DNA from 2 places in the Vibrio sp. 2-Bac 85 genome. Region 1 is predicted to be linked to the other one. Evidence: riboswitches for the same ligand, from Rfam matches in the RefSeq annotation. Region 1 holds a riboswitch; the other holds the start of a gene.

Evidence for each region. Region 1 has a riboswitch for cyclic di-GMP ahead of MT390_RS03535 (fibronectin type III domain-containing protein). Riboswitches for the same ligand answer to the same signal wherever they lie in the genome.
Region 2: another riboswitch for cyclic di-GMP. It lies ahead of MT390_RS12300 (hypothetical protein); the one in region 1 lies ahead of MT390_RS03535 (fibronectin type III domain-containing protein).

The regions. Positions count from the first base shown of each region.
Region 1 is NZ_JALAAB010000002.1:130,026-140,974, forward strand. Features, by position in the region: gene MT390_RS03515 (DEAD/DEAH box helicase) at 104-1,447, shown strand; gene MT390_RS03520 (methyl-accepting chemotaxis protein) at 2,215-4,083, shown strand; gene MT390_RS03525 (hypothetical protein) at 4,319-4,777, opposite strand; gene MT390_RS03530 (class II fumarate hydratase) at 5,041-6,426, opposite strand; gene MT390_RS03535 (fibronectin type III domain-containing protein) at 7,050-8,519, opposite strand; cyclic di-GMP riboswitch class I at 8,603-8,691, opposite strand; gene MT390_RS03540 (MYG1 family protein) at 9,097-9,966, opposite strand; gene MT390_RS03545 (hypothetical protein) at 10,346-10,930, shown strand.
Region 2 is NZ_JALAAB010000011.1:19,115-30,063, forward strand. Features, by position in the region: gene MT390_RS12280 (hypothetical protein) at 336-2,057, shown strand; gene MT390_RS12285 (transglutaminase-like domain-containing protein) at 2,453-3,283, opposite strand; gene MT390_RS12290 (PAS domain-containing protein) at 4,180-5,022, shown strand; gene MT390_RS12295 (methyl-accepting chemotaxis protein) at 5,019-5,729, shown strand; gene MT390_RS12300 (hypothetical protein) at 6,274-6,879, opposite strand; cyclic di-GMP riboswitch class I at 6,967-7,055, opposite strand; gene MT390_RS12305 (helix-turn-helix domain-containing protein) at 7,552-8,025, opposite strand; gene MT390_RS12310 (AraC family ligand binding domain-containing protein) at 8,335-8,619, opposite strand; gene MT390_RS12315 (SLC13 family permease) at 8,712-10,121, shown strand; gene MT390_RS12320 (hypothetical protein) at 10,495-10,791, opposite strand; gene MT390_RS12325 (hypothetical protein) at 10,836-10,949, opposite strand, start outside.

The sequences.
Region 1 (10,949 bases):
TGTAAATTGTAGTGTGATTATTTTTATTCTATTTAATTCACTTCTAACGTACTAAATACGTTAAAATGGATGGTTATTATTTAGCAACGAGTCTTTTATATTAATGAGCAATGATACAAACCCAGTGATAACGATCAATACTGCAACCAACTTTCTTGAACTTGGTCTTATTTCACCTTTGTTAGGGCGCTTAACAGAGTTGAATTATGAGCATCCTACACCTATCCAAGCGCAAGTCATTCCAAGCATATTAGATGGCCAGGATTTAATTGCAGGAGCCAATACCGGATCCGGTAAAACGGCAGCTTTTGCATTGCCATTACTACAAAAGATTCATAAGTTACAACTTCAACAACAATTACCTGCTTACAAAAAAGTATCAAAAAATACGAACCAAGTACGAAGTAATGATGTTACTGGGCTCATTTTAGTGCCAACACGTGAACTTGCAAAACAAGTTGCAGATAGTATTAAATCTTATGCAGTGCATTTTAACGGAGCAATTAAAACTGTTGCTGTATTTGGTGGCGTCTCTGCTAACACACAAATGCTTGCATTAAGAGGTGGTGCAGACATTCTTGTTGCTACACCAGGTAGACTACTAGACCTAATTTCAAGCAATGCGCTCAAACTTGATAATGTACAATGTTTAATTCTTGATGAAGCAGACCGCATGTTAAGTTTAGGTTTTACTGAAGAACTAGAAAAGATATTAGCTCTTCTTCCAAAAACTAAACAAACCTTATTGTTTTCAGCAACCTTCCCAGATCAAGTCACCTCATTGACTAAAACCTTGTTAAACAACCCCGCTGAAATACAGTTACAAAGTGCCGATGCCAGTACATTGGTGCAACGTGTATTTACCGTTGATAAGGGACAAAAAACAGCATTATTAGCACATTTAATTAAACAACATCAATGGCAGCAATCTTTAATTTTTGTTAATGCTAAGAATGCATGTAACCACCTAGCAGACAAACTTGCTAAGCGAGGTATCAAGGCAGAGGTGTTTCACGGGGACAAAGGTCAAGGTGCACGAACACGAGTACTAAAAGCTTTTAAAGACGGTGAAATCCAAGTGTTAATTGCAACTGACATCGCCGCGCGTGGCTTAGATATTGAAAAATTGCCAGTAGTGATTAATTTTGACTTACCAAGAAGTCCATCTGATTATATGCATCGTATTGGTCGAAGTGGTCGAGCAGGAGAAATTGGATTAGCATTATCAATTATTGACCATGACGATTACCACCATTTTAATGTCATCGAGAAAAAGAACAAATTGCGTTTGGATAGAGAGCAAGTTGCAGGTTTTGAAACAACTGAATTTATCAACAATGTATTTGGCAGCGCTGAAAAACCGAAGGCTAAACCCGCAGGCACCGGTAAGAAAAAACACAAAAAAGAACCACAGATTAATGCAGATATATGGTTAGGTAACGTTTAATTAATTTGAATTTATATTAATGACAACAGGATCATATTTATTAACGCTTATAAGTTGCCAATATTTATGATCGCTTTCATTCAATCATCGACCTAATAAGCTGTATTGTGTCGATGACTAAATTCCAAACGAAAAGCTTTCTGTTATTCTAAATTTATAATGGGCCTCAGTTTACTCAAAAATTATTTCTTTCTTTGATACAATAAGTTAGATGTAATACCCTTCAGGAAAAGTTACCAGTTATTATTTAATAGCGCCATTTAGTGGCACCACTAAAATTTAACTCTTAGTGGCGCGACTAAGCAGCGACATTTAAGGCCAAGCTCAAGTGCAGCATTCCGCGCTCAATTAACCTTTTTAAAATGGGTAACATTGATCCATTATTTAATGTGTTCTTCTTTATTCACCTTTATTTACTTCATCTTTAATACTCAATTTTGTGAGATTTAGAGATAAAGACACGCTATAAATTGTCAATTTATCTTACTTTCAGATGTACTTAACCGAGCTGATAATCAGTTAAGTTAATGTAAATAATACAGGATAAAATACCTATAATTTTCTTAAAAAAAATATTAATAAAAATATCTTCAATTAATGGTTAACTATTTACTAAGTGCTACACTTCTACCTCTATTGAGCAATTCTATTGATATTTATAGTAATTTTAATGCTACGAATGTTACTTTACCTGCTCTTTTTAAGTCCTAATATCTATATAAATTAAGGTTTTTATGCGCTCACTTTCTATCAAAAATAGATTAATATTGACGATTTTACTTGCCGTCATTGTATCGACCAGTGTGATTGCATTTGTTGCTCAAATGAAATCACGAGACCAATTGCTTAATCGTTTGGAAAACTCTGAACTTCCTAACTTAGTACAACGAGTTGAGGAAGCCGTTAATGGTGAAATATCCCAAATGAAAGCGTTAACCAAAGCAATTGCCAGTAATGCTTTTATTGCCTCTTGGGTAGATAACGGTGAAGATGCGGCAGGTGAAAAAATGTTGGTTAAGTATTTAGGAGACGTAGCCAAAGCTAATGGATTAAGTAATGCCTCATACATCGACCTCAATACAGCTAAATATTGGAATCAAGAAGGTTTTTTACGTCAATTACAAAATAACGATCATGACAGTTGGTTTTTCAAATTTAAGCAAAGTGGTATAGAAGAGTCTGCAAGTAGTTATACTAACTCTGACGGTTCTATCGATATCTTTGTTAACTATCAGCAGGTTAATGGCCGTGGATCTTCAGGTGTTTCTAAATCCTTTGATGAAATCGCTAAATTCTTAACAAACTTCAAGATTGAACAAAGTGGTTTTGTCTACTTAGCGGATCAAGATGGCTTAGTTAAAGTTCATAGAAACAGAGACTATGCTGAGAATAAAAATATCCAGGATATATATGCAAATATTGACAAGGATAAACTATTTAACAAGCAAAATTTTGCTTTCCAAGAAGTAGGTGATTTTGTTATTTCGACCAGTTATATAAACAGTTTAGGTTGGTATGTAATAGCCGAAGTACCTAAATCTGAACTGTATGCAGGCTTGGATGAGTCTCGAAACTATATGCTAATGATGTTTGTTATCGTGACCATATTATTTGTGTTAATAAGTATTGTTATAGGCAACCGTTTAGTACTGCCAATTAAAGAAATGGCTGTTACCTTTCGTGAATTAGGTGAAGGAGAAGGAGATCTCACCTATAAAATTAACGAAAATGGTGCTTATGAGATATCCGAGTTGGCAAAAGGCTTTAATGCATTTGTAGCTAATATCCGCACTGTTGTTCAAGATGTTAAGTCAACATCAACTGACATAAAGAATGCTTCTGAGAATGTTTATCAAGATGCTAACGCCTCTAAAGTATCATTAGACAAACAACGTGATGAAGCACATCAGGTGTCCGTTGCTATTAACGAAATGGGCAGTACTATCGCGGAGATAGCTAATAATGCAGGTGTAGCGGCGCAAACAACCAATGAAGCTACTAACATGACAGCCCAAGCACAGATAGTTGTTAATGAATCGACAGCTACCATAAGCCATATGGCTGACGATATGGAAAGTGTAACCTCTAGTATTGAAAATTTAGCTAAACGCAGTGATTCGATCAGCGGTATTCTTGATGTGATACGTGGTCTATCAGATCAAACTAATCTACTAGCACTAAATGCCGCAATTGAAGCAGCACGAGCAGGAGAACACGGTCGAGGTTTCTCTGTAGTAGCCGATGAAGTCAGAAATCTTGCTAAGAAAACGAACGAATCAACCGATGAAATTCATAAAATGATATCTGAATTACAAGATGGTTCGAAAATGGCAGTGGATTCAGTGCATAAAAGTAGAGAGCAAGCAATTCTTGGACTAAAAGCGACACATAAAACAAATGAAGTCTTGGGTGAAATTGTTATAAATGTTCAACATATTTCAGATCTTAATATGCAAATTGCGACCGCTACTGAAGAGCAATCTGCCGTGATCAATGAAATTAATATCCATGTGGTGAATATCAGTGACAGTACAGAACAAAGTGCGCAAGCCTCTCAGAATATTGAATCATCAACGGACTCATTAAAATGTATGGCGTCAAGTTTAGATGATTTAGTAAAACGTTTTAAATCGTAAACGTACTAGATTATAAACAGAGGTCAATAGTACTTAACTCGCAGTTCATTGATAGTGGTATTTACCTATAAGTCACTTACAATTTACTGCGTATTTTATATTTTCAGTAGATAACAAAAAGCCTTCAAAACTTAATGGGGTCACTTCAGACCTATTAAATTTTGAAGGCTTTTTTACTATGTCGTTGAATAATTTCTAGATTTATTTTTTTAAGCTGTAATAACTAATTAAATATTTATTTTTGTTTATCAGTTAAATACAAGAAAAGGGCCAGTGATGATAAAAGCAATGCAGTGCTGGTAATGATCGCTACGGGATAATACAAGTTACCAGCTAAATCTAGTTGGCTATATTTAATAACCATGATCAAACCTTCTAAAGATAATGCCACGCATACAGTACCAATGAACCTTGGTAAGGTACCACGTAAAGTTTCAATTGCATTTTTATTATCATCTTCACCAGGCTCTGAGTACTCTTTATTAATAATGAGCGCAAGTTCAAATACGGCCAAAGCAATGATCCCAGTGTTAATACTTTTGAGCAGGATTTCAGTTAAATCAGATTGTGCTATCAAACCTTGTACTGCGTTCGTAAATAGTGAAATAACAAGAATAATAGCTAAACCAAAAAAGATGATGGTTAACGCTCTTGAGAAAAAGTTTCTCATAAAAGATGTAATTGAACTGTTCATTCGTTCCTCTAAAAATTATAAAAAAATGCTACATATACCCGTTGTAACCCAAGGTGCAAAAAACAGCAAATCATGAGGTAAACAGGTTCTAGGCATAAAAATGACGTATAAAGGACATTACTCGATACGTTTATGCGGCCATAACCAAAATTAGGTTAGCATATTTACGTTGAGTTATTACAAATACACTTCAAATATGATTTGGTTTTATTTAACAATTAACAATTAACAATTAACAATTAACAATTAATTTTTATCATTGCTTAATGAGGGATACCACCTTCGGTTAACTTGATAGGATTAAGTAAAACCTCCAATTTATCTCTGGTAAGATCGGTGTGTTGTTCTGCTACATCAATAATTGGCCGCCCTTCTTGATAGGCTATTTTTGCAATCACAGCAGCTTTTTCGTAACCAATTAGCGAGTTTAACGCAGTTACCAATATTGGGTTTCGAGCTAATGTGTCGTTTATTTTTTGTGTATTAACCGTGAAGGTTTTAATCGCTTTATCTGCTAATAACACACTGACATTGGATAAAAGGTCGATACTCGACATTAGATTATGAGCAATTAGGGGTAACATTACATTTAATTCAAAATTCCCCGATTGCCCAGCAATGGTTATAGCTGCATCATGGCCGATCACTTGCGCACCGACCATACATGCAGATTCAGGGATCACAGGGTTAACTTTACCGGGCATAATAGAAGAACCAGGCTGTAATGCTTCGAGTTTAATTTCACCCAATCCAGCTAAAGGTCCCGAATTCATCCAGCGCAAATCATTGGAAATTTTAATAATAGATACCGCGGTTGTTTTAAGTTGTCCTGATAATGCGACGGCAGTATCCTGAGTACCGATTGCAGCAAAAAAATCATTGCTAGGTTTAAATGTAATTCCAGTTATATCTGACAGAGCGGTATTAAATACTTTAGCAAAAGCAGGATCAGCATTGATACCCGTTCCGACGGCCGTTCCACCTTGAGCTAAACGTTGAATACTCGGTTGTAACAACTCTAAGTGCTTAATGTTTTGCTCTATTTGCGTTGCCCAGCTATTTAAGCTTTGGCTAAAACGTATCGGCATTGCATCCATTAAATGCGTGCGTCCATTCTTAGTGTAAGCATCAAGTTCTTGCGCTTTAATATGAATAGTACTAGATAATGATTTTAACGCAGGAATAAGGTTATTATGCAATGCAATTGATGCACTAACATGGATAGCTGTTGGTATCACATCATTACTACTTTGGCCAAAATTAACATGGTCATTTGCATGTATTTTTTCGCCACAAATTTGACTCGCTACATTTGCAATGACTTCATTAGCATTCATATTAGTACTAGTACCAGACCCTGTTTGATAAATATCAACGGGAAAATGGTCCATTAGATTTGCATCTGCTAATAACTTATCAATAGCGAGATTAATCGCTTTCCCTTTCTCTTTAGATAAATGTGCTAACGTCATATTTGCAGTCGCGGCCGCTGACTTAATTAATAACAAAGCACTAATAAATGATTCCGGTAATTTAAGGCCACTTACAGGGAAGTTATTAATTGCTCGTTGTGTTTGCGCTCCATATAAAGCATTAATGTCAACTTCAAGCTCTCCCATACTGTCAGATTCTGTGCGCGTTTTTTTCATGTTCTATCCCCCTATTAGTTAACTGTGTCATCTATATAAGCAATCAAAACTAGTTAAACACTATCATAATGCGGTTAGTGAGTAACAACAAAAATTCTACCGCTATAAAAAAGGGTTTATTTGACATTGAAGGGCTGAATTATCATAAATTTTTAATCTTTAGAATGGTTAGTAGGATGTACAACATTAAATATGGATATGTTTAATTTTTTTATCACTACGAATAACTAGTTTTTTTGAGCAATTCCATTCCGCTTAATTACATGGTCAAAAATTGCGAAGTAAAAAATAATGAGGGCAAGGCGTTTGATTGAATAATAGTTAGTAATTGGGATTGAGAACAAGGAGTTTTTATTGATTTTGACCAGCAATATTGTTCAGATGTTTATATGGTTCGGAATAAATATTGTGAAATTAGTTTTATAACGTTAAAGGTAAATTAACCAATCAAGAGTAGATATTGCTAGTGAGGGTTTAACACTGCCACACATTTTTATTACAGTCTCTTTTTATTACAGGGCAATTAAGGAGCTGTATCAATTCTCGAATACTTGATGAGTTCATAAAACAAAAAAACCGAAGCTATTAAGCTTCGGTTTTTAATGTTGGGTTTTAAACTTTGATTAGTTCAATGTAACACCAGCAAAGTTGAAGGCGCTGTAACCACCTATCGTACCTACTGGATGAATATCAATATCTAACTCACCTTCAAATTCAACGTCTACCTGCATATATTTCCAAGAATAACCTGAACTTAACTCGATAATCTCGCTTACCCCGTTAATCACAACTTCAACAGCAGCAGTTTCTCTAGTCCAAGCACCCGCTGAAAAGTATAGAGAAGCTACATTAACTTGAGACTCACCACTTTTAAGTTTAAGTGCAACACCATTCTCTTCCTTCCAGCTCATACCTTTATAGCCGACGAAGTCATTACCATTCTGGTCAGTGAAGGTGTAACGTTTCGTAACATCATAAGTTTTGCCAGAAAATGAGATTGATTCAACTTGTGCATCTGTAAGATCATGATTTCCTGATTGCATATCGTGTGTCATAAACTCTGCGTCTGCAACATCAATTGTATAGCCGGCTTTGGCATCAACAGAAAGAAGCGCCGCATATTTTACAGCCTCTACAGCTTCAACTTCTTCTACAGCTGTTATTGCATTGTTTAATACAATACCAGCAAACATTACTGAACTATAACCACCTACGTCGCTATCGGTGCTAATAGAAACGGGTGTTGAACCGTCATATGCAATAGAAACAGAAAAGTAGGTCCAAGCGTAACCTCTTGGTAACGTAATAGTCTCTACTTCATTACCTACAGTGACAATAACGCTTGATGCATTGTGGCTCCATGCACCTGCTTGCATATACAAAGTTGCATTTTGTTCTTGGCCATTTCCTACTAAATCAAATGATAATTTATTACCTGTATTAAATTTCATTGACGCATAACCATTAGTCAACTCAGTTCCATTCTCCTGAAAACTAAAGTAGTTACGGTCCTTATAACCGACGTTACCTGCATTAACTGAAAATTGACTATTTGCAATACTATCGTCGCTATATCCTTCGTTATAAGCAGCTTCACTTCTAAATGAATATAACTCTTTTTCACCCACTTCAATGATACTTGGTTTACTTGTAAACTCATGTGAGATGGCGATGTCAGTCGCTGTGTAAATGATACCTGTATCTGCTGGAGTATCTGTTTCAATTGGAGTTGTAGTATCTGCTGGTGTAGTTGGTTCTACTGGCGTTTCTGAGCTTGCAACTTCATAGACTTCTAAACATGATTCATCAGAAGTACTTTGTCCTGCTTGATTAAATGCAGCAATGCGGTAGCAGTAAGTTTGATTAACAATAACGTTAGAATCTGTAAAATTGCTAGCGTTAGCTGGAAGAGTAGAAACAATCTCAAATAGGTCACTTTCTTGAATTCTTTTTTCAATAATGAAGCCATCTTCATTAGTAGAGTTATCGGTCCAATTTATTTTTAGGTTTTCAGCAGAAGCCATTGAGCTACCTGCTAAAAGTGAAAATAAAACAAGAGATGATTTTTTTACGCTAAAAAGGTGCTGATTCATTTTTGCCTCCACAAAAGTGATCATTCAGCGTCCAGTGACATTGTATTATATGTTTAAAAAAGTGGAGGGATAATATTTACCGCCTCGGTAACCCCGCTGCCATAGACAATTAATTGTCCACAGGCCGGTGGTTTTGCGTCCTAAAGTTTCCCTTAGTTTGCCTTTTTCTAGCTACAATATGTAAACATCTAAATGAGAAAAGTTTATAAGTATTCGGTAAATCTTTACCGCCCAGAAAATATAGAACAGAAAAAAAATAATACCAAAGGAATAGACAAATATTTTCAACTTTTATTTTATTTATCGCAAAATCAATATGTTAACATTTAATTTATTTTTGGATTAAAAATCAACTAATCAAATATGTAGTAAATAAAATGATACAAATCAATTTACCGCCTTGGAGCAACCAATTCGTTTTTCGTGATGCGCATATATATTTGCTTCATTTAAGGAACTTCGATCAAAGAATGGAGTTGAATAGAACAATTAAAGAAGGTGTTGAAGGGCTAAATTGAAATCTTAAGCAGTTAACAAGCGAGACAAATACTCAGCTTGTTAACTTATGGCTAAAAAACTATTCAGAAAGTGCCATTGATGCCATTTTCATGGTGTTTTCAAAAGATTCACAACCAGCAATGAATAAACCATTATGGCAAAACATAGCGTCTGTCAGGCCTGTTTCTTGTTGTAATGCTTCATCCGATAAACCAGCCCATGACTTAGGTAGCGACTTCCTATCTTCAAAAGAACCAAGTTCAACAGGAACAGTTTGAATTCTCCAATGTCCCGATTGAGATGGATAAACCATAAACAATGCTTCTTTAGACAAATTAAGCACCGTTCTTTTCCATGGCGTATATTGTTGCAGTACAATAAGGCGGGGATCTGCTGCTTCGGTAATAGCTTTCGCAACAATAGCTTTAGCGCTTATTCCACCATTAGCAGAGGCAATAAAACGAGATAGAACGACGTGAGCAAACTCTACCGCTTGGTCAAAACAGCTATCAAAATCACCATCTTCTTGCCAGGTAGGGTTAAACATCGAAATAGTTTGGCTTAAACTAATGCCTTGAGCAACCCCTTCTACATGTCCACAATCTATTGCATCAATGGTAGAAACTAAACCGGCATCCACTGAATTTGCAACATCTTGATCATTATTACAAATCGTTAGCCCATACTTTTTCCAAATTAGGCCAAATGATGAATATGGAATACCATTTTCACGCTCCCCGGCTCCACCGCGTTGATGATGGTCAAAGCGCCCTTCTTCTGGGTCATATTCGTCACCCACATCAATCACTAAATCAGCCTCTTGAATAACATCTAAGTTACGTGTTCTTACTAGTTCAAAAGTTGGAAAGATATATTTAAGGGCTGCGATACTGAACACATCGTCCGCATGAAAGTTACCATTGTGCGTTGCTATCGTTATATTTTTCATAGTTGTTTTCATTATTTGTTATAGAAGAAAAAGGATAAGAAAGCATCAAATAATAACGCTTTAAATTCTGATATTTTTATTGCAAGTTATTCAAAAATAAAGGCGGGATTCTACACTAAACTCGCTCATAAAAATAGGTTGAAATCTTTTTATTAACCCTGCGCAGATAGTATCTGCTGTTCCTTGATTCCCAAAAGCAATTGTAACCATGAGATTAAATTGTTATCGATTTTAATAAGTAAAATACCACGATCAAAACTGCTACTTACATTTGTCATACAAAATATAGTAAAAACGAGAAGTGAAGTATATTTTTAGCCTGTATATACCTGTTAAACCTAGGTAAGATAGGTACCTTAATTTTATCAAGGAGTTACAAATGAACATGTTGGATGAAGTAATAAATATTTTGACTTATTACCATGGTGAAAATAATTTTAATATGAATCCTCTTGTGCCACAAGAAATCGAGCATTATGCACGCGCTGTTTTAGATATTCCTGACCAAGAATATATCTTAGCCGCAATGCGTACCTCATTTACTCAGTTTCATAGGGGGTTAATCATTGGTAAAGATGCAATATATTGGCGCAATGACCATAAAATACTTACCACCGTTAATCAATTAAGTTGGAAAGAACTCAGCCAGCAAAGAAAAGATTTCCGTGCCCGTAGGCGGATTGTGGAATTAGGTAATGGTGCAGTGTTTGATAATATAGGTTCACTCAATAAAACCAGTACTATCATCAATATACTGGATTTATTAATCGATAAATATGATCAGCAAGAGAATGATAGTAATGGGTTCATTTTTGACGAAGACAGTTTATCAAAATTGATAAAATCTATTCCAGACAATAAAGCCGCCATTAAAGCTGAAAGTGCAGATAGCGCCTCAAATGCTGAAACAATTAGTTTTGCCTCCATCATTTCAAGCATGTTTAAAAAACTACTAGGTCGTTAGTACATAACTTAATAGTCCG
Region 2 (10,949 bases), on a different contig from region 1:
CCTTAAGCAACCAATACCGGCTTTATAGCGCTAAAATTAGCCGCATTATAGAGCGAGTTTCAAGTTCGACAACGGTTATTTTTTTAAATATAGAAGTCCACTAGCGTGATTGGGTTAAGTGATTGAAAATATTTAGTAATTAGGAAGTTAAATATTGTGAGTTGGTTGTTTAGTAGGAGATGATTACTAAAAACGAACTTAAGGCTTAAGATGATTTAAGAAGATTAGACCAATGTAACTGATACTATTTATTATTGCTTCAATTGAGTGGTGCTGATACTTTAATTTAATGATTAGTAAAATTCCTTTTAATACTCAAAAAGTTAAAGATGATTATGTCACAAACAACTAAACAAATATTGGCCTTGCTTGAGGATGACTCATTTCCATCAATGGTTATGCTTGATGGCGAGTGGGGAGTCGGTAAAACTCATTACATTAAAACTGAATTGATCCCGTTTTTCGAAGTTAAAAAACAAAAAAAGGTTGTATTCTTTTCTTTAACAGGACTATCTAGCATCGATGACTTTAGAGATAAGTTAATATCTTCTGTTTATTTATCGGAAAAGGCAGATCAAAACTTTCTAGATAAACTCGCCGACAGTACTTTGTCCATATTAAAAAATGTAAGAGAAGATGGAGGAACAATAGCATCTATTCTTAAGGGATCAACCGGCGTGGTTAAACATGCAATACTGAATAGAATTACTGATGTTACTGATGTTACTGTAATACTGGACGATCTCGAACGTATTGGTAACGCTGACTTAGAAAAAATTATAGTTGGTGAATGCTTGCAACTCATTGAAGAAAAAAGCTTAGAATTTATTTTTGTGATGAATGGTAAGAAAGCAAAAATTGATGAAGCGATGGTTGAAAAGTCTTTTTCTGATAGGGTCTATTTCCAGAGAACAAATCAAGAAATATTACAAATCACATTTCAACACTACGACTACTTTGACAAGTACCAACATATCATAGAGAAAGAAGTTAACACGCTAGCTTTTACAAACCTCAGGGCTCTAAAAAGAGCTGCGAATAGACTAGCTAATATTTATAAATTAATAACTCATGATGAGCTTATTGATATTGATGCAAGTATGGAATTAATAATTGAAGGCGTTCTACGAATTTCTTATTTGCATTATTGCTTGGGGAAAAATTCAGAGGAAATAATTACAGGGTTAAGTTTAAAATCAAAAATAAACTCAATATCAGGTACAAAAAACAATCCTCAAGATATTGAAAAAGATGAGCTTAAAAAATATAGACTTATTAATGTACCATCGAATGAGATGGTCGAATATTGCAGCGGTAAAATACATATTCCTCCATCAATAAGCAAATTAGGTCGATTACCAGGCAAAGATGATCCAATCGACAAGCTTATTTTTTCAAGAGGTTATACGCTATCAAAAACAGAGTTTGCTGATTTGATACAAAAACTAAAAAAATTTATTTTTGAGGACATTGAGGTACCGATATCGAAATGGTTTGAAGGCTGTGATTTCTACCTTTATTTATTAGATCAAGAATTTATAGAAGGAGATAAAATAGGTTTTCTTAATCAAATTTCAGATTTATGTGAAGAAAAGAATTTTGACCTACTTTCTTTAGAAAATAGGCACCAATCATTGAAAATTTATACACAGGTAATACTTGATAAATTTAATAATCAAAAAGAAATATCGACGATTAAAAAAGTAGCAGAGGATAATGACTCACTTTTTGAAAAAATTAAACAATCATGGGTAGAGACAGATATCGAAATATATAATAAATTCCAACACTATGACTTTATTAATAAATACACTTCTGAACAATGGTTTAAAGTCATTAACAACTGGTCAATTAGAGATATTGGAGAGTTTGCTGATTTTCTTTTCAACAGGTATAAATCAATCAATATACGTGATTTTCTTGGGAATGAAAAAAACACTTTAATTGAACTATTAAATTTATTAGAGCCGGAGATAAAGATAATCCAGCCTTCTCAGAAAAAAGGCACCTTACAATTATTAATAAATGCGGTTAAAGCAGGGATAGAAAAATTATGATTACACACTGCTGAACAATAGGTTCAAATAAAACATAACTCAACATGGCTACATCCTCCCACCGTTGAGTTTTCCCAAGTCATCAATTCCTTTCAGCAAAGCCAAACAGGACGTTTGGCTTAAGTTCATTCAGCACATGACCGGTGAATATTCCGTATGAACTGGTGCGTTGAGAAAGGAATTTATTACTTGGATCAGAAAACGAATCGGTGACAGCTCTCTTTGCCCACTTTCTCTGCTGTTCAGAGAAAGTGAGGTCGCCGACAAGGCGAAACACCAAACAAATAATAATCAAAATGACAGGATGAGCGCAGACGAACATTAACCCCATAGCTATATAACTTCAAAGCCACACAGCTACATAATAAGATAACAACATAACTCAAAAAACTAAACTACGCCGTCGATACTGGTACACCATCACTATATAAAAAAGACGGATCAGCAGCGTCTGCCTGCACATTAATCGACAACATAGTTACTTGACCAACAATATTCGCAAATGACGCATCCGCTGCATCAAGGCCAATCCCCGCCCTAACCAACCCGCTAATGGGTGCCATTCGGGTTGCATCAAAAAGATACCAACGATCTTCCAAATAAACTTCAAAGAAACCATGAAAGTCAGGCGGTTTTAATCCAACCGCATAACCCGACACATAGCGTGCAGGGATACCCAAAGCACGACATAGCGCAATACTCACATGTGCAAAATCACGGCAAACACCCGCACGCTGAATAAGCACATCACAGGCACTTGTCGAGCTATCTGTACTGCCCGCAACATAATCAATATGCGTATTGACCCAGTTACAAATTTCCTGAACGCGCGAGTAACCACTGGCTAACTGACCAAACTCATTCCAAGCAAAGCGCCCTAATCGGTCTGACTCACAATAACGACTCGGACTTAAAAAAGGCAGAACAGAAGCCGGTAGCCTTTTATGTTCTACTTCATTTAAATAAAATACGCGTTCTATTTCTGGTGATAATTCGACGCTGGCATTATATCGAATGCTAAGTTCACAGGGCTCTGTTGTTAAACGCAGGCCACGACAACCAAAATCATTTAGTTGAAACCATTCACTGTCGATGGAAGGAGAGATAATAAGATTTTCTTGTACTGTTTTTTGATGCACAGTATTCGCAGCTGCGATGTTAAAAACAAAGCTTGAGGGGGATTCGACGGTATAAATAAGCTCTGAAGATATATTGACTAAATACATAACAGACGACCTCTAATGGATGTTCGCCATAACAACCAATAAATACAGATAAACCACCCTGTATCATTGAATCTTTTATCTAATTAAACGAAATTCTCCTGCCTACATTAATTGATTTAACTCGCCGAGTATATGCGCATTAAGTAATGAAAGCCTTTCATTTTTAACAAAAAAATAAAAACACCTCCTATAGGGTATGCGCCACACCTGAAAATAATTAAGCTTAATAAATAAGACACAAATTAAGATTAAAGCGATTAGAGTAGTTAAAGTAATTAAAATTAAACCAGTTAGACTTAAACCCATTAGAAACTAAAAGTGTTCTAAAAATAACGTTTTTATTTTGTAAGTGCGCCTGTTTCTCCGTTTAAAGCCTTATTCATCTAAGCAATTTAGGCAATATCCATCCCCGTTATGCTTTCTCAAAAGCATGGCTTTTAACAAAATCAAATCAGACATTTGACTAAATTACGTAATCTTCGCCTTACTAGGGAATAAATAATGTGCTTTAAATAGCGCCAACCTTCGTGCATGAATATAAATAAAAAGAGAAAAACCCGACTGCTTACCTACATTATTTACGTATTTAAAGAGTAATATTTTTATCAAAAAACAAGGCTAAATCACTATATAAGAAACAAATTCTTAACCGACAGATATAAGGTGTGTTTTTGTTAACAAGTCCTGTAAAATCCTCAAAAAAATACCTCGTAGGAGCTATTTAAATGCAAATTCATCAGAGCTCTTATTATGGTTTTACAGTAGTTAACGATTTAATTTCGTATTAAGTCCTTACAACTTATTTGACACACTACAGTTTACTTTTATCAAAAATCTATTGTATTTAATGGGTTTTAATATCAACCAAGTTTTAATATCAACCAAGGTTAAATTTAATGCGTAAAAATCTGCCCGTTATCGATCAACGAAAAACATTCTCTCCAGATTCCAAATTAATTTCAGTAACAAATAACGATGGCAATATAACTTATTGTAACGATGCTTTTGTTGAAATAAGTGGTTTTTCGCGTGATGAATTAATTGGCCAACCGCATAATCTAGTCAGGCACCCTGATATGCCACCAGCAGTATTTGAAGTAATGTGGAAGCACCTAAAGCAAGGTAAACCTTGGATGGGTTTGGTTAAAAACCGCTGCAAAGATGGGCAATATTATTGGGTTGATGCCTATGTCACACCCGTGACTGAAAATGGTGTAATTATTGGCTATGAGTCTGTTCGGTCATGCCCTAAACAGGAGAATGTCGAAAGAGCAGAAAAGCTTTATAAACGAGTAACTGCAGGAAAGGGACTAAAGAAACCTGCGCCTGTTTCAGCGCCAACTATATTTATAAGTGTCATGTTGATTTTGTCTATTGTTAGTTATATAGCAGGGTCAATACCAGTTGCATTTAGCCTTCTTGCTTGTTCAACTATTTTATATGGCATTTGGGTTAGCGCGGTAAAAAAGCGCATTATCACTAATTTGTCTCAATGTTTAAAACATAACTTTTCTCACGAACAAGCAGTGCAATCCTATACAAACAACACTGGTATGCTGGGTAGTTTAGAAGTGGCAACTCTTAGTCAACAGGCTCATTTAACAACTATTATTAGTCGTATTGAAGATGCGGCAAAAAAAGTTTCTGCAAGCTCTCATCAATCATCGACACTCGTGCAAAACTCTAAAATAGCCTGGAGCAACAACAGTCAGAAACCACTCAAGTTGCAACTGCAATGAATGAAATAACATCAACAATTGCAGAGGTCTCTGAACGAGTTAATGATACGGCAAAATATACTGAAACTGCATTTGGGCTTGCTACAGAAGGTAAACAACTAGCTAAAGTTACCAGTGATTCAATCAATGAACTACGAAAAACGGTGCAAACCATTAGTCAATCGGTTATTAGCGTATCAGAACAAGCAAAGTTAATTGCTACAGCGACGAATATGATTGAGAAAATTGCAAAACAGACCAATTTACTTGCATTAAATGCCGCGATTGAAGCCGCTCGAGCAGGCGAACAAGGCAGAGGTTTTGCGGTTGTTGCCGATGAAGTGAGGAACCTTGCCAAAAATACACAAGATTCAACCAGTGAGATTTATAATATCGTTGAATTATTAACCCAAAAAACAGACGATGCCGTCGCTCACGTACAAAAAGGCACCATTGAAGCAAATAACGGTTTAGAAAGGGTATTAGAGAGTGGGGAAATGCTTAATGGCATTGTTGACTCTGTTGGTAAAATTTCAGATATGTCTATCCAAATCGCCGCAGCTGTTGAACAGCAAACTCACGTATCTGAAGATATTAATCGCCAAGTAGTCAGTATTTCAGACTTAACCGATGACAATGTAACTATTACAAGCGATGCAGCCTCTTCTATTAATGACCTGAGTAAAACTGCTGACGATCTTCATGAGCTAGTGATCCGCTTTAAATAACTTCCAGTCTTTGAATAAGCAGGTAATAAAAAAGTATCAATGGATGGGGTCAGTATTGCCTTCCCCATTGATTTAAATCATCTTCAGTCATATATTTAATTTCAGCAGAATTGGCAAAATTAATAGTTAATAATAGGTACGAATTTGAATGCGCCAATTGTGTTATAATAACTTTATTTATCTAAGGCAATTTGCTCTACGTTTAGATTAGAATCTTATAATTGGGATAGGTTACTTTTAAGTGACTCATAAGAGTGTAGAGCTAACCGAGAAAGCATTACCTTTTGCACCATGATCTAAAAATCACTTTAAATAAGACCATGCTCAACATAGTTAGATCCCGCCACGTTAAGCCTTAGCAAATCATCAATTGCTTTTAGCAAAGCCAAACAGGATAAAATACTACGATAAATACCATGATCAGCGCAAACGTATAGTATTGATATCAGTGCGATGCCAGCACTGGGTTTTGATATGGAATAAGAAAGTGATTTATTTGCAAAGCCAAACAGAGTGTTTGGTTTGGCTTAGATTTGGACTGAAATTATAATTCTATACATTGTTCAGACGATGACGATTTACCAATACTGTTTGATGCACTAACACGATAGCAGTAAGTTTCACCTACTTGAACACCTTCGTCATTATATGATGTTGTATTTTCAGCAACATAATACGTAGTTCCATAATCAACATTAGATTGAATACGGCGCTCGATAATAAATTCTACTTCATTATCAGAATTATCACCCCAAGTGATATATAAATCGACTTCACTCGCTTGTTCTGACTCAGGAGTGCTGAGTAAATCATCGGTATTTGAAGACGTATCCGTTTGTTGTGTGCTTTCTTCTTCAAGAATAGATTCATTAACAATCGCTCCATTATCAATCGACCCACTAAGAATAGGAGTCTCACTTCTTGAGTCCTCAACTAGAGTGTTCTCTGAAGTAGAGTCTTCTACTGCATCATCTTCTGTGGCGATTATTGTATCTAATGACTCTTTAGCAGCAGATTCTTCATTTGAATCAGCTTGTTCTGATACTTTAGCTGACTCTGAACTTGATGAGCCAGATGAACCACAACCCATTAATAGAACAGGAAAAAGACATAACATCGCTTTAAATAGCGTGGTTTTTAAAATCATCATTTTTGTCTCCAACAAAAGTGATGATTCAGAAATTTTTATATATAACAGAAGAAAAAAATAAAGAGGATAAATGAGAAGTATCATGGCCTCGGTAACTCCGCTACCGTAGACAATAAATTGTCAATAGGCCGGTGGTTTTGCGTATTAAGGTTTCCCTTAAGTTGCCTTTTTCTAGCTAATAATATTGTAATTACTGAATCAGATGCATTAGCGCAATAGATTATTATTTATGATATTAATTTATCGAATTGATAAAAATTAAATTAGACAATTATTTATAGCACGCTTAAATTTTAATACAAATTCGAAACATCCTTTATAAAGCAATAAAATGTAAATATCATTATTTATCAACGCATTAAAATTAATTATTAATAAATCAAAAAAATATAACACTTATCTGTAGCAGTCTATTGTTTCAAATAATCGCAATCTAATTACTCTTTGGATTCGCGTAATAAGGACCAAGTTATTTTTTGAACGTCAGGAAAAATGGATAAAAGGGAAATGTTAATTTTGGTAACAAATTACCTTGGTTACGTAATCTATTAAATGATCAATTACGTAGTCTATTAAGTAGCCCAATAATGAAGCAGCCCTTTACATAAAAAATAACGAAACAGCATTTAACAGGTATCAATAGATAATGCGTTAGATTAGTTTATTAGCAACCTACAATAATTGGCGCCTATTGTATTCTTGCGGTGTACAACCAAACTGTATTTTGAACGCTTGGATAAAACTGCTGACACTTTTATACCCTAATTCATAGGCTACGGCCGTTGAACTTTCACCTTCAGATAATTGCACCAATGCATTCATTAATCGAAACCGGCTTCGCCATTGACGAAAGGTCATACCAGTTTCAGTTTTAAAGAGTCGTTCAATGGTTCTTACACTTGCGCCAGCTAACCTAGATAATTCTACTAATGAGAGCGACTGCTTAGGGTGCAGCACGATATAGCTAACTAGACGTTGCAACCTTGGATCATGTCCTGAATGTATACACGCGTTAACCGCGGGCAAGATTTCTAATTCATCGATTGCGACTAAACCCAATCGTTGTTTACGTATTTCAGATAATGTTTGTTTGGTATCAGTTAAACGCAATATTATTTGTTGTAATAGCGGACTAATAGCGACCATCACTATCGTTTGTTCTTGCTTCCGTACTTTATAACTGGGGTCGATACATACCCGTTATCATTCAAGATGCAAAAATCAGCAAGACGTGAGGTGAACAGGTTCTAGGCATAAAGTTGAAGATATAATGAGTTAAATCGAAACTTTATAACAACGAAGATGGTTATCTCACGGCATGCCCTGTGGGTCGCTAACTCGAAAACCAATACTGCGTTGTAACATTCGATAAGGATTAACCATTGTCGTCATGTTACGCCTTGTCTTGATGTCCGAGTTAGCGACTGAATAATGCATATTGAGTGGTAACGGGTATTAATTACGAATACGTGTATTGGTTTCGCTACTAACTTGATGGGTAATATCACCAGGGATCCACATTGCATGTGAAGAAGGAACAACCCAAACGTTTTCTTCTCCTGTCACTCGCAATACACCTTTCTCAGCCCATAATAATTGACCTCGAGGATGAGCATGGGACATGATGTTAGCTTCTGCCGGCATACTTCTTTGATGGGTAAGTACAGGTTTGGTCGAGTCTACAATAAAAGCGACATTGCTTGGAGGCAACATTGTCGCATTAGCGATATCTTTTGTCATAATAACCACTTAAAACGCCAACAAAGGTTAGATATCATAGACGCATCAACGTCTTCGTTGCAACATTTTTCAACATAACAAGGATCACTGTCGTGGCGCCTACACTTAATTTTAAAAGCATAGCTGCATTTACCGCTATTGCTGCTGCTCTCTATATGATGGCGTTTCCATTAGCAAACTATCCCGTTTCATTTTCATATAGCGCTGCAGTTATACTAATAACTCTGACCTGTTGGAGTGCTTCACTGCTCCCCCCTTTCTTAACTGGATTAATGTTTTTTGCTTTATCAGTGATATTGCAATTAATCGAACCTAGTGCTTTATTTTCAGGATTCTCATCCACCGCTGTTTGGCTGATTATTTCAGGGTTTATTATTGGCTCAGCTATTTCCACCTCAGCTTTAGATAAAAAATGTGCTTCATTCATTGCACCACATTTAACACTTAGCTATCCACGACTTATCTCAGGGTTAGTGTTTAGTGCCATTATTTTAGGGTTTATTATGCCCTCCTCAGTTGGTCGCGCCGTGGTATTAATTCCAGTGGGGATGGCGCTTGCTGAGCATGTGGGCTTTGCTCAAGGAAGTAATGGCCGTAAAGGTGTGGCAACGGCGTTAGCAATTTCATGCAACATGCCTAGTTTTGCGGTACTACCAGCAAATATTCCTAATATGATTTTAGTCGGATCCAGTGAAACACTGTTTAATGTACACTTTGGTTATATGGAATATTTACTATTACATTTTCCAATACTAGGAATTGTTAAATCACTCTTAATTATATACTTAGTATTGAAGTTTTTTCCTGCGTCAATTGTCGACAAACCTACTAAGAGCCTGCATGCTCAGGATACAAATGAACCGAGTGACCATATACATATCAATAAATTACAAAGAAAAGTTGTCATTATTCTCGGACTCACCTTACTGTTTTGGATCACTGACTCAATACATGGTGTGAACCCAGCTTGGGTCGGTCTTGTTGCGACTATCGTTTTATTATTACCACGATGGGGTGTACTTGAAACAAAGAAATTTAACAGTTCAGTTGATTTTGGTACCGTCGTATTTGTTGCTGCAGCACTCGGCTTAGGCACATTGGTTAATGTTTCAGGTGTAGGTGCGTTTATGGGAGAAGCATTCACTCATTTATTACCGAGCGCATCGGAAAACGGCTTTTTTAGTTTTATGTCGCTTTCACTTATTTCAACATTAACAGGATTAGTAACAACTGTTCCCGGTGTCCCTACCGTACTCTCACCGATGGCCACTGATTTTGCACAAGCCACAGGACTTTCATTACCCGCAGTATTAATGACACAAGTTATTGGCTTTTCAACTGTATTATTCCCTTATCAAGTAGCTCCTTTAGTGCTTGCCATGCAGTTATCAAGGGAGTCACTTACGAGCTTAGTAAAAATAACGATACCGTTAGCGATATTAACCATAGTGGTGTTAATGCCACTTGATTACTTATGGTGGCAACTATTGGGCTGGCTATAATTTTTTGAAAAAGAAAATAATCGCTTTTATACTTTTTGGCTAGGCAAGCACTTAAAGACAAGAACCGTCGTGAAGTGAACGCTATATGGCTAAGCATATAATTTAGGATTAGTTTCTGTTGTGGGGTTAAGTGTTATTGATCGGTATTGTTGTTAGACGCTGTTTTGGATAATTGTTAAGAGATTTTTTGATAGGTATTGTTGATAGGTATTGTTGATAAGCATTGTTGTTAGACGCTGTTTTGAAATAAAGTTGCGAGGAGGTAACTTAGCATGGCTAAGCTTACTACCTCGCAAAGAGATTAAGAGATTTTTAACTAATGCAAAATATAGCTGAAAAAGATAACAGCACTATTTACAGGGTCGAAAATCGATTAATACTCGTATTTTTGCTCAATCTTTCTTTTCTCAATAAGATAAGTTTTATTATCGATTTGATCAGCAATTAATAGTTCTTCTAAAGCAATTAATTCCTTACCCTTTTCTTTTCTTAAATATGTTTTAGTCATATCGTAGTTAATTGATTGAGCACCATCATAACCACTGACAGGATCCCACAAGATAGAGGCAGGCCAAAATAATAAATTAACAACGAGGTTGTAGAATTTCTCATTTTCAGCCTCAATGACCAAATAACAGGCTAAAACTCCCAAAGAACAAGCAATAGCCAACTATTTTTAATATTGCTGATTGCTTGTTAGGGTTACTCTTTATTTTATTTTTTTAAAGGCACTAAAACCTCACCTTCAACAGTAATAGTAGATTTTCCATAAATATATGGAATATAAAACCAAGAACTATGTAAGGTTGCATTTTTTAATGCAATGCC